DNA from 3 places in the Clostridium sp. AM42-4 genome. Region 1 is predicted to be linked to each of the others. Evidence: predicted binding sites of a transcription regulator. Region 1 holds the regulator's gene; each other region holds the start of a gene.
The links. Region 1 encodes LexA, which represses DNA repair genes until DNA is damaged. Its sites were predicted from a motif close to CNAACANNTGTTNG; they were not measured.
Positions count from the first base shown of each region.

Region 2: the regulator LexA is predicted to act here: its motif matches at 1,403-1,416, upstream of DW922_RS06540 (DNA polymerase IV).
Region 3: the regulator LexA is predicted to act here: its motif matches at 1,760-1,773, upstream of dinB (DNA polymerase IV).

Region 1 is NZ_QUIK01000008.1:49,529-52,699, forward strand. Features, by position in the region: gene DW922_RS07955 (MATE family efflux transporter) at 1-292, opposite strand, end outside; gene DW922_RS07960 (RNA methyltransferase) at 294-1,145, opposite strand; gene DW922_RS07965 (LysM peptidoglycan-binding domain-containing protein) at 1,220-1,543, opposite strand; gene lexA (transcriptional repressor LexA) at 1,732-2,349, shown strand; gene DW922_RS07980 (hypothetical protein) at 2,905-3,171, shown strand, end outside.
Region 2 is NZ_QUIK01000006.1:118,456-121,626, forward strand. Features, by position in the region: gene DW922_RS06535 (hypothetical protein) at 1-105, opposite strand, end outside; gene DW922_RS06540 (DNA polymerase IV) at 124-1,386, opposite strand; gene DW922_RS06545 (phosphoadenosine phosphosulfate reductase family protein) at 1,562-2,347, opposite strand; gene DW922_RS06550 (YodL domain-containing protein) at 2,426-2,806, opposite strand; gene DW922_RS17390 (hypothetical protein) at 2,772-3,023, opposite strand; gene DW922_RS06555 (single-stranded DNA-binding protein) at 3,001-3,171, opposite strand, start outside.
Region 3 is NZ_QUIK01000003.1:5,306-8,476, reverse strand. Features, by position in the region: gene DW922_RS02760 (hypothetical protein) at 162-401, opposite strand; gene dinB (DNA polymerase IV) at 422-1,666, opposite strand; gene DW922_RS02750 (helix-turn-helix transcriptional regulator) at 1,860-2,312, shown strand; gene DW922_RS02745 (ImmA/IrrE family metallo-endopeptidase) at 2,390-2,944, shown strand; gene DW922_RS02740 (hypothetical protein) at 2,978-3,171, shown strand, end outside.

The DNA.
Region 1 (3,171 bases):
ACAGGACACTGATCACTGCTGCCCATGACAGTGCATGAAAGAAATAGCCTTCCGCTTCTTTCATTCCTTTATTACGCTCAACCGTAAAACGGATTGCAGAGCCGACTCCGATCATTGCGCCTACCGCAAAGATCAGATTGTAAAGGGGTAATACCAGATTCAATGCCGTGATACCATTCGCACCGACAGCCTTAGCAATAAAGAATGTGTCGGCCAGAATGTAAAGGGACATACCGAGCATGCCTAACATATTCTGGGAAACATAGCGGATAAACTGTCTTTTGATATTCATGCTAAGCTTCCCCGCCTTCTGTATGATGGTTTCCAAGCTGCCAGAATGCCACTGCACTGGCAGCAGCTACATTCAGGGAATCTACGCCATGGGACATTGGAATCCGGATGGTGTGATCGCAGTCGGCAATGGTTTCTTTTGCGAGGCCATCGCCCTCGGTTCCAAGAACGATTGCAAGCTTCTCCTCTGCCTGGACACAAGGATCATCAATGCGGACTGAGCGGTCTGTAAGAGCCATGGCAGCTGTTTTAAAGCCCAGATCCCGCAAAAGCTCCATAGCCGGGTGCGGCCAGGCACTGTCGTGCTTAAGTACCGTCCACGGGATCTGGAACACCGTTCCCATGCTGACCCTCACGGATCTTCTGTACAAAGGATCGCTGCAGCCAGAAGTAAGCAAAACTGCATCCATATTCAGCGCTGCCGCCGAACGGAATATAGCTCCCACATTGGTCGGGTTTACTACATTTTCGAGAACAACGATCCGTCTGGCCTTCGCACAGATCTGCTCAATAGATGGCAGTTGTTTGCGGCGCATGGCACAAAGCAGACCGCGTGTCAAAGAGAAACCTGTGATCTGTTTTAAAAGCTCCATGGGAGCTACATAGACTGGGACCTCTCCACATCTGGCCAGTATTTCTGCAGCTGCTCCCTTTAATTCCCGCTCTTCGGCAAGGATGGAGACTGGCTGGTATCCGGCATCCAGAGCACGGCCGATTACGATCGGGCTTTCTGCAATAAAAAGACCAGCCTCTGGTTCATAATAATGGAATAGCTGGTTTTCTGATAAGCTGGAGTATACCTCAAGCTCCGGACTGGAAAGATCTGTTATAGGAACGATATGATCGTGTAACATAGGGAATTTCCTCACTTGGTTATATTGGATAAAAAACAGATTTTATTATAACCAAAGCAGGATTCATATGCAAGCTATTCAGAAAAATACACGACCGTCAGGTATTCACCGGAATGGATCTGTTCGGATTTCAGACCATTCATGCGCTTTAATTCTTCTACATATTCTGCCTTGGTATAAGGACTTCCCTGACAGTATTGGCCTGCAAGGTCCCAGAGGCTGTCTCCCTGGCGGATCTGTACACTTGTGTAATAACGCTTCAGCTCAGGTATTGCCTTTTCTTCTGCCCGCGCATTTAACAGTGTATGTCCCAGAAAACCGGAACAAAATGCCAGGATCATAAGTAAAATAACCGTAAGATTCCGTAAACTGCGCTTCATTGTTCTTTTGCTTCTCATAAGTGATTCCCCCTGTCCGGAATAATTGTGAACGTACGTTTGCTATGTTGCTATTATAGAATCCGAACATGCGTTTGTCAATACGTTTTCGCAAAAATTCCCGAACAAAAGTTTGCTTTTTTGGCTAAGCTGTGCTACTATATCCTTAGAAAGAATTTTTCAGAATACACCCGCAAGGAGGGAACATTATGGCACAGGGTAAAATTACCGCAAAACAACAGGAAATCTTAACATATATCAAAGAATGCATCTTAAAAAAAGGCTATCCGCCTGCAGTACGTGAAATTTGTGAAGCAGTCAACTTAAAGTCCACCTCTTCCGTCCATTCCCACCTGGAATCCCTGGAGGCAAACGGATATATCCGCAAGGACCCGACCAAGCCGCGCGCGATCGAGATCCTGGATGACGAGTTTGCATTAAACCGCCGCGAGGTGGTGCAGGTTCCTATGATCGGCACAGTTGCTGCCGGTGAGCCGATCCTGGCACAGGAACATATTGAAGATTATTTCCCGATCCCGGCCGAAATGCTCCCAAACAAGGATACTTTCATGCTGAAGGTCAAGGGCGAGAGTATGGTCAATGCAGGTATTTTTAATGGGGACCAGGTCATCGTTGAGCAGACCAATACTGCAGAAAACGGGGAAATCGTTGTTGCACTCGTCGACGATTCCGCTACTGTCAAACGTTTTTACAAGGAAGACGGGCATTACCGCCTGCAGCCGGAGAATGACACCATGGAGCCGATCATCGTTGACCATGTGGAAATCCTCGGCAAGGTCATCGGACTTTTCCGTATGATGGCATAAAATACCATAAAAAAAGATACGCCTTAGCACATTTCTGTGACAAGGCGTATTTTTTTATCATATTGTTGCTGAAAACCTCGTCCGGCGACAGCCCGGCAGGGTTGTTTATGCCAGAACCAGGCATCAGAGCGGAACTGTTACCATAGAAAGCAGCGTCGATAACACTACGCATTTTGTTGCAAAGATCTCATCCTTTTGGTACTTTGCCGCAAGGACCGCAGTCGTACCTCTGCCAGGATCGTTCCTACCAGTGCCATAGCCAGAAAGGTATTCGCACCTGCTATATTTTTGATCGTCAGGCTGAAAAAACCTGGAAGCGAGATCTGGAATACCATGACCAACATGCCGAGAACAAAGTTTGGAATGCAAGGCATCGGCCAAAGTTCACCAAATGTTCACCATTTTACGGAAAACTTAATAAAAAATCAATGGCTTTTTCCCTGGCTTTGTAGTAAACTCTTGTTTGTTGGTTCACGAGAGATGATTGTTACTGTTTGCGCAAACGCACAGATAACAGCATAGAACCACAAAGAAAGATCAGAGGAGTGATATATTATGAAAAAGGCATTATTAATTACTGCAATCGCAGCAGTTTCTATCAGTGCAGCAGCTTGCTCCAGCAAAAAAGCAACGGAAACCACAGCAGCACCGGCAGAAACCACAGCAGCAGAAACCACAACCGAGGCTGAGACCGACGAGGATTATACCAGCGGTATCATCACAGCGATCGACGGCGATGTCCTTACCGTAAAAGACGATTACAACGACGAAGAGAAGAAATACGATATTTCCGGCGCAGAGGTTACCAATGAATTCCCGCTT
Region 2 (3,171 bases), on a different contig from region 1:
AGTTGATGTAAACCATGCCGAACAGGCGATATGGTACATGTTTCCTTTAGGGATCCCGCTATCTACATCTATTCCATATTTTGTTGCTTGCGCAAATCTGGTCACGTTCATCAACCCCTTATATTATAATATTTTCTCCTGGGAATAATCAACCGTCCGCTTTTCCCGGCTGACGCCTCCACCCATATGGTCTATTTCTACAGATCCTGCAGATGGCAAAAAGCATGCCCTTTTTATGCTATCCATTCCAAACCTTTTCCGTATCTGATCCACAGTTTTCTCCATCTTCCGGTATTTTTCATAGTCGATCGTTTCAAAAAATTGCATCTGGCGAAAGGGATCTGATGATACACGGCTGGTATGGATCCCGAGATGCCGCAGCGGAATCCCATTCCACAATTCAGATAAACACCGACAGGCTGCAGCATAAATTTCCAGGGTCAGATCCGTTGGAACAGATAGTGTAATTTGATGTCCGTAAAAACGCAGATCCCAGTCTTTTAGACTGATAGAAACAACGCTAATCTTTACTCCATCTGCCCTTAACCTGGCTGAAATGGTTTCCGATAACGATAAAAGATACTGCCTGGCAGTTTCACAATCCATAACATCATAAGGCGTGGTGAGAGAATTTCCATAGCCTTTGGCCGGCGGAGGTGAGCTGATCACTGCAGATTCATCTATACCATTTGCATATTGCCAAATAAGTATTCCCTGTGACTTCATATGCGCGCGCAAAATTGCAGGATCCATAGCTGCCAGTTCTCCAATCGTATGAAATCCCAATTTTTTCAACTTGTATAAAGAGGCATGGCCCACATAAAACAGATCACCCACCGGAAGATGCCACATTTTTTCTGACATTTCTGATTTCCAGAGCGTATGAACGTGATCCGGCTTCGTAAAATCTGAAGCCATTTTTGCCAGAAGCTTATTTTCGGAAACACCAATATTTACAGTGAACCCTAATTCTGCATGCACACGATTTTTTATTTCATACGCAGTCGTTATCGGATCCTGGCAGCAGCCGGTCATATCCAAAAAAGCCTCATCTATACTATATTGCTCGATCTTGTCCGTATACTCACTTAACAGTTTTATCAGAGCTTTTGAAGATCGGTTATAGAGATCATAATTGGGCGGCACCAGAACCAGGTCCGGACATTTTTCCTTTGCAGAAACAACCGTTTCCCCGGTCTGAATATGATATTTCTTTGCCGGAATAGATTTTGCCAAAATGATCCCATGTCTTTTCTCCTGATCTCCTCCCACGGCACTCACCAGCTGTCGCAAATCCTGCTTTCCCCCCAGATGATGGATCCTGTAACACGCCTCCCAGGATAAAAAGGCGGAATTCACATCTACATGAAAAATAACTTTTTTCATATCCGCTCCTTTAAATCGAACATTTGTTCTATTTTCATTTTAAGCATTTCATTCCCAGATGTCAATATGGGATTTTCAGGCAAAAAAAGCGGCTGACCTTTTCGATCAACCGCTCATAGGTATTATTTCACACATTTAGCATTCTGCTATACCAAGACTCTGCTCCGCAAGATCCTTATACTTCCCAGAGTCCCCGCTGTCTTCCCTTTTTTGCGAACCGCTCCTCTAAATCGAAAATCGTATACGGCGGCTTATATGGCTCTTCGATATAACTCTGAAGAGCTCTAAGCTTGTCCCAATACTGCGGCAGGTTATGATAGATTGCATTCAACTCCCGCAAATTTTTGTTCCGGCAGCACCAGCAGCTTACCCTGTCAAGAATGGAATACAGCTCTATGCCTCCCTCCAGCCAGTTATATCCCTTCGCATAACAATACTGAAGGCACTGATATTCAGTCCAGCCCCATTCGACCAATGGATAGCACTTTTCCTTTACTCGGCCAGATTCATCTGCTGCGATCCCTATGTATTCCACCGCAGTTGCTCCGAGTGATTTTACATATTTTTCGCAGGCATTGATCTTAAGGCGTGTCATCCAGCGGCATGGCCCACCGCACCAATAGCTTCCATAGTGCGATGATCCGTCCCGGCACTTGATCCGTCGAAGGAGCATTTCTTCCAGGAAATGCCTTTCCGGCTGTAGAATAACAAGTTCGCACCCATACTGCTCCAATTCCAGTCGGACTTTCTCTATATTTTTCCGAATGCATGAAAACTCCATACCGGTATCAAAATAGACGCAGTGCGTTAACGGCCAGCCCTTTTCCATAAGCCCTAAAACCATTGCCATGGAGTCCTTTCCTCCTGAGATGGAGGCAACATATCGTTTTTCTTTTTCCATAATCACCATATTCCAGAACTGGATATGGCAGCACCTGTAGCCTCCCATGCTACTAATCATTCCTGATCCTCACGCTGTTTTCAGGTGCTTTATGCGAAGTACAACACTCTCATCGCAACCTGGTCTACCAGGATCTGATTATTTTCCTTTCTCTGAGTTCTCTTTCCCGGCCTTCAAAACGAGTTCCCCCGTACCAGCAAAAGAAATTTTCTTAAATCCCACAGAATCGCAAAAGAATAATTCTTTGCCATCGATCTGAATAATATCTCCTACCGACATGGAACGCATTGTTTTTCTATTGGGACGATCTGGGCGATTTAATCTCTCATACAGACCCTCCATAATTTCTGATACATTCAATGCCGTTCCCTCCTGCTCTTTCACTTCCGTCTCATAAGCAATTTCATAATCCGCGCGAGTAGGATTAAGCTTCAATTTCTGAAGCTGCTCCAGTGAAAGAAACATCATTCTTACCCCGCGTTCATTATTCTCTTTCAGCATCAATATCTCGATCTTCATAATCTTCCTTTTCTCTTTGATAAGCTCTACTCCAGTCAACCGGCTCTCCAAAATAGGCCGGTGTCATATCAACACCGCCATACCCTTCAGGAAAGCGCTCTGTAATATCCGGTATATACTGCTTCATTTTCATTTCCCTTTCATAAAATAAAGAAGGCTCTGAAAAATCAGAACCTCCTCTAGCATGCACATATTTAGTTAAATGGCAAACTCTCATCTTCTACGCCATCCGGTATTGACATAAAGCCATCACCGATCGGCTTTCCCATTTCTGGTGCCTGTTTTCCTCCAGCGGACGCATTTTTACTATCAGCAAATTCCTGATCATCTGCGATGATATCTGTGGTATAAACACGCTGACCTTC
Region 3 (3,171 bases), on a different contig from region 1:
GCTGTGGGATAGCTTCTATTTCTGGCTGACCGGCAACTGTATGATCTATTGAAAGCAATCGGTTCTCACGGGAAAGGATGTATCCCCGACTGCTGATGTTCTCATCGAATATCTATCTCTCCAAAGGGGGCCCTGATTCAGGGCTCCCTTTTAGGGCACCGTTATTTACGTTCCATAAACCATTTATAATTTTCTTCATAAGTCAGATGACAGATTTTCCCGCCCACCTGACAGGTATAACGATATCCGGTTCCACCAGCTTTTCGACTGGCACAACGCTCCGGTTTTGAAACCTTATCAATCGCATACTTACGTCCATCTTCCCAGACAAACGCTGTAGGGATCAATTCTCCTTCCCGGCTAAATACCGCCAGGACATCTACATACACTTTAGCTGTCATTACAAAACACCTGCTCTCTCCTATCCATGAAAATATGCTTGTGGATGAACCGTATGTTCCTTAGCATTCAGCTGTGCCAGTATCTTATCCTGATACATAAATGCTCTCTGAATACTCTGATAGCCAAACCTTCCACGGATCTCATCTACCACCTGGTCCATCTTTTTGATTTTTTCTCTTTTTGTTTCATCCATAAATAAATCAAGCTGATAAGGCATCTCTTCTGATACCAGATCACATCCTCGAACACCAAGACTACGAATCGGATGTTCCCAGTTATAATTTTTCTGAAATAACTCAAATGCAGTTCTGGCAATTTCTTCTGTAAGATTACTTGCCCTGTCCAGCTTGCACTGTCTCGTGAAATGATACAGACCATTATCCCGAATCGAGATTTCTACTGTCCTGCATTGAAAACCATTTTCACGCAGCCTGGCTCCTACACTCTCTGAAAGAGCCATCAAAATAATCTTGACATCCAATTCACTAACAAGATCTCTTGGCGTTGTTGTGCTGTTCCCGATAGACTTGATTGGTGCTTTATATCCTTCTACCGAAACTGGAGTTTCATCCCATCCATTTGCAAAGGTATGAAGTACCAATCCCATCTTTCCAAGATATGTTTCTAATATAGAAGATTCTGCTCCTGCCAAATCTCCAATCGTACAAATGCCAAGTTTCTTCATCGTCCGTTCAGTACTTCGTCCGACCATAAGTAAATCTCCTACTGGAAGTTTCCATGCAATATCCTTGTAATTGTCTTTGGAAAACTCTGTAATGGCATCTGGCTTTTTATAATCAGAACCGAGCTTTGCAAATATCTTATTCCAGGAAACACCAATACTTACGGTAACACCTAGTTCATATTTAATCCGACTGCTGATCTCTTTTGCAATCTTCATTCCGTCTCCCTTGACAGAAGTGCTGGCAGTTACATCCAGCCAGCTTTCATCAATCCCAAATGGTTCTCTCTGATCTGTGTATTCACTGTAAATCTCCTGTGCCATTCTGGAAAACCTCAAATAAAGATCCATGCGAGGCGGTACAAAAATTATTTCCGGGCAAACCTGCCTTGCCTGCCACAATGCCATACCTGTTTTTACTCCGGCTCGCTTTGCAATATAATTCGCAGTCAGCACAATTCCATGTCTTGCTTCCGGATCGCCCCCAACTGCCATCGGCTTTCCGGCAAGTTCCGGATGATGCAACATCTCGACACTTGCGTAAAAGCAATTCATATCTGAATGAAGAATTGTCCTGCTCATAACATTCACCTACCAGTCTAAAAATCGTAATAAAACTTCTTTGCTTCATATTGACTTTGTGAAGTTTTTGAATTATAATTTCTACTAACTTCACGAACATTTGTTTGTATTTTATACGTGATAATGAACTCTGTCAATAGTTTTTATAAAGTTGATGAAGTTACGATTTCAAAAACTTGGAAAGGATCCCACTATGAATTTTTCAGACAAGATTAAATTTCAACGAGAACAGAATCATCTGACGCAGAAAGAACTTGCAGAACTGGTCGGCGTATCACAGCGTGCAATCGCAGCTTATGAAAGTTCCGGCACCATCGCACGAATCTCTACTATGAGAAAGCTCGCTCATGCATTAAATGTCTCTTATGATTATTTAAAACATGACGAGATTACAGATCCTTCTTATGGAATTGAAAAAATGGATTATATTGATGAAGTCAATGGACAGCTTGGTGAAAAAGGAGCCAAGGACATCAATGAGATTCTCGAAGCCAACCGTGCTCTTTTCGCTGGTGGCGAACTTGACGAAGAAGCAAAAGATGCTTTCTATCAAGCTGTAACCAAAGCATATCTTTCCTGTAAGATGGAAGCTAAAAAGACATTTGGACGGAAAAAGAAAAACACTGAAACGGAAAGTGATTCATAGGTGTCCGTATTTTCGTACAGCACTTTTGCTACTCTATACTTGTAGCAAACTATCTTATGAAATATCGAGGTGTTTTTATGAGTTCAAAATGTATAAGAGACACTGTTAATAAAGTAAAAACAAAATATCAGGAAAGTGATCCGTACCGCCTTGCAGCCGCTATGCATATTATTGTTAAGAAGCTTCCGCTTGGAACTGATCCAAACTGTTGTAAAGGCTTCTGTATGCGGGAATGTCGAAAGACCTGCATCGTCATTAACAGCGATCTGCCGGAAATCATACAGCAGATTATCCTGATCCACGAGATTGGGCACGCACTCCTTCATCAGAAAACCCTTCAGATCAAGTGTTTTCATGATTTTGAATTATTCGATGGAGTATCACAATGTGAATATGAAGCGAATTGCTTTGCCGCTGATTATCTTCTGGAGGATGAAGATGTCCTGGAGATGCTTAACGCTGATATGTCATTTTTCCAGGCTGCAGCTGAACTGAAAGTTCCACCGGAACTTCTTGATTTCAAATTCCGAATGATGAAACGTAGCGGTGTTCAGATTGTAGATTCTCCGATTACTTCCAACAGTGACTTTTTAAAAGATATCCCTACTTCGGGAATAATAGAAAATTACTAAATATGCTATTTTTGAAAAAGGAGATTTTTGAAAATGATCAACTTAAATAAACATAGAATAGACTTTGGAAAAGGGGATGTAGGCATTGGTGTCATCGGTAACACTACAGATTCCGCACAACTGGCATTTTATAATCAGAGTGCACGTCCCATCCATATACTCAAGAATCCAGATCAGAATCCTGGGTTCGAACCCATGGAATTTAAAGAAGAACCTTTTATCATGAG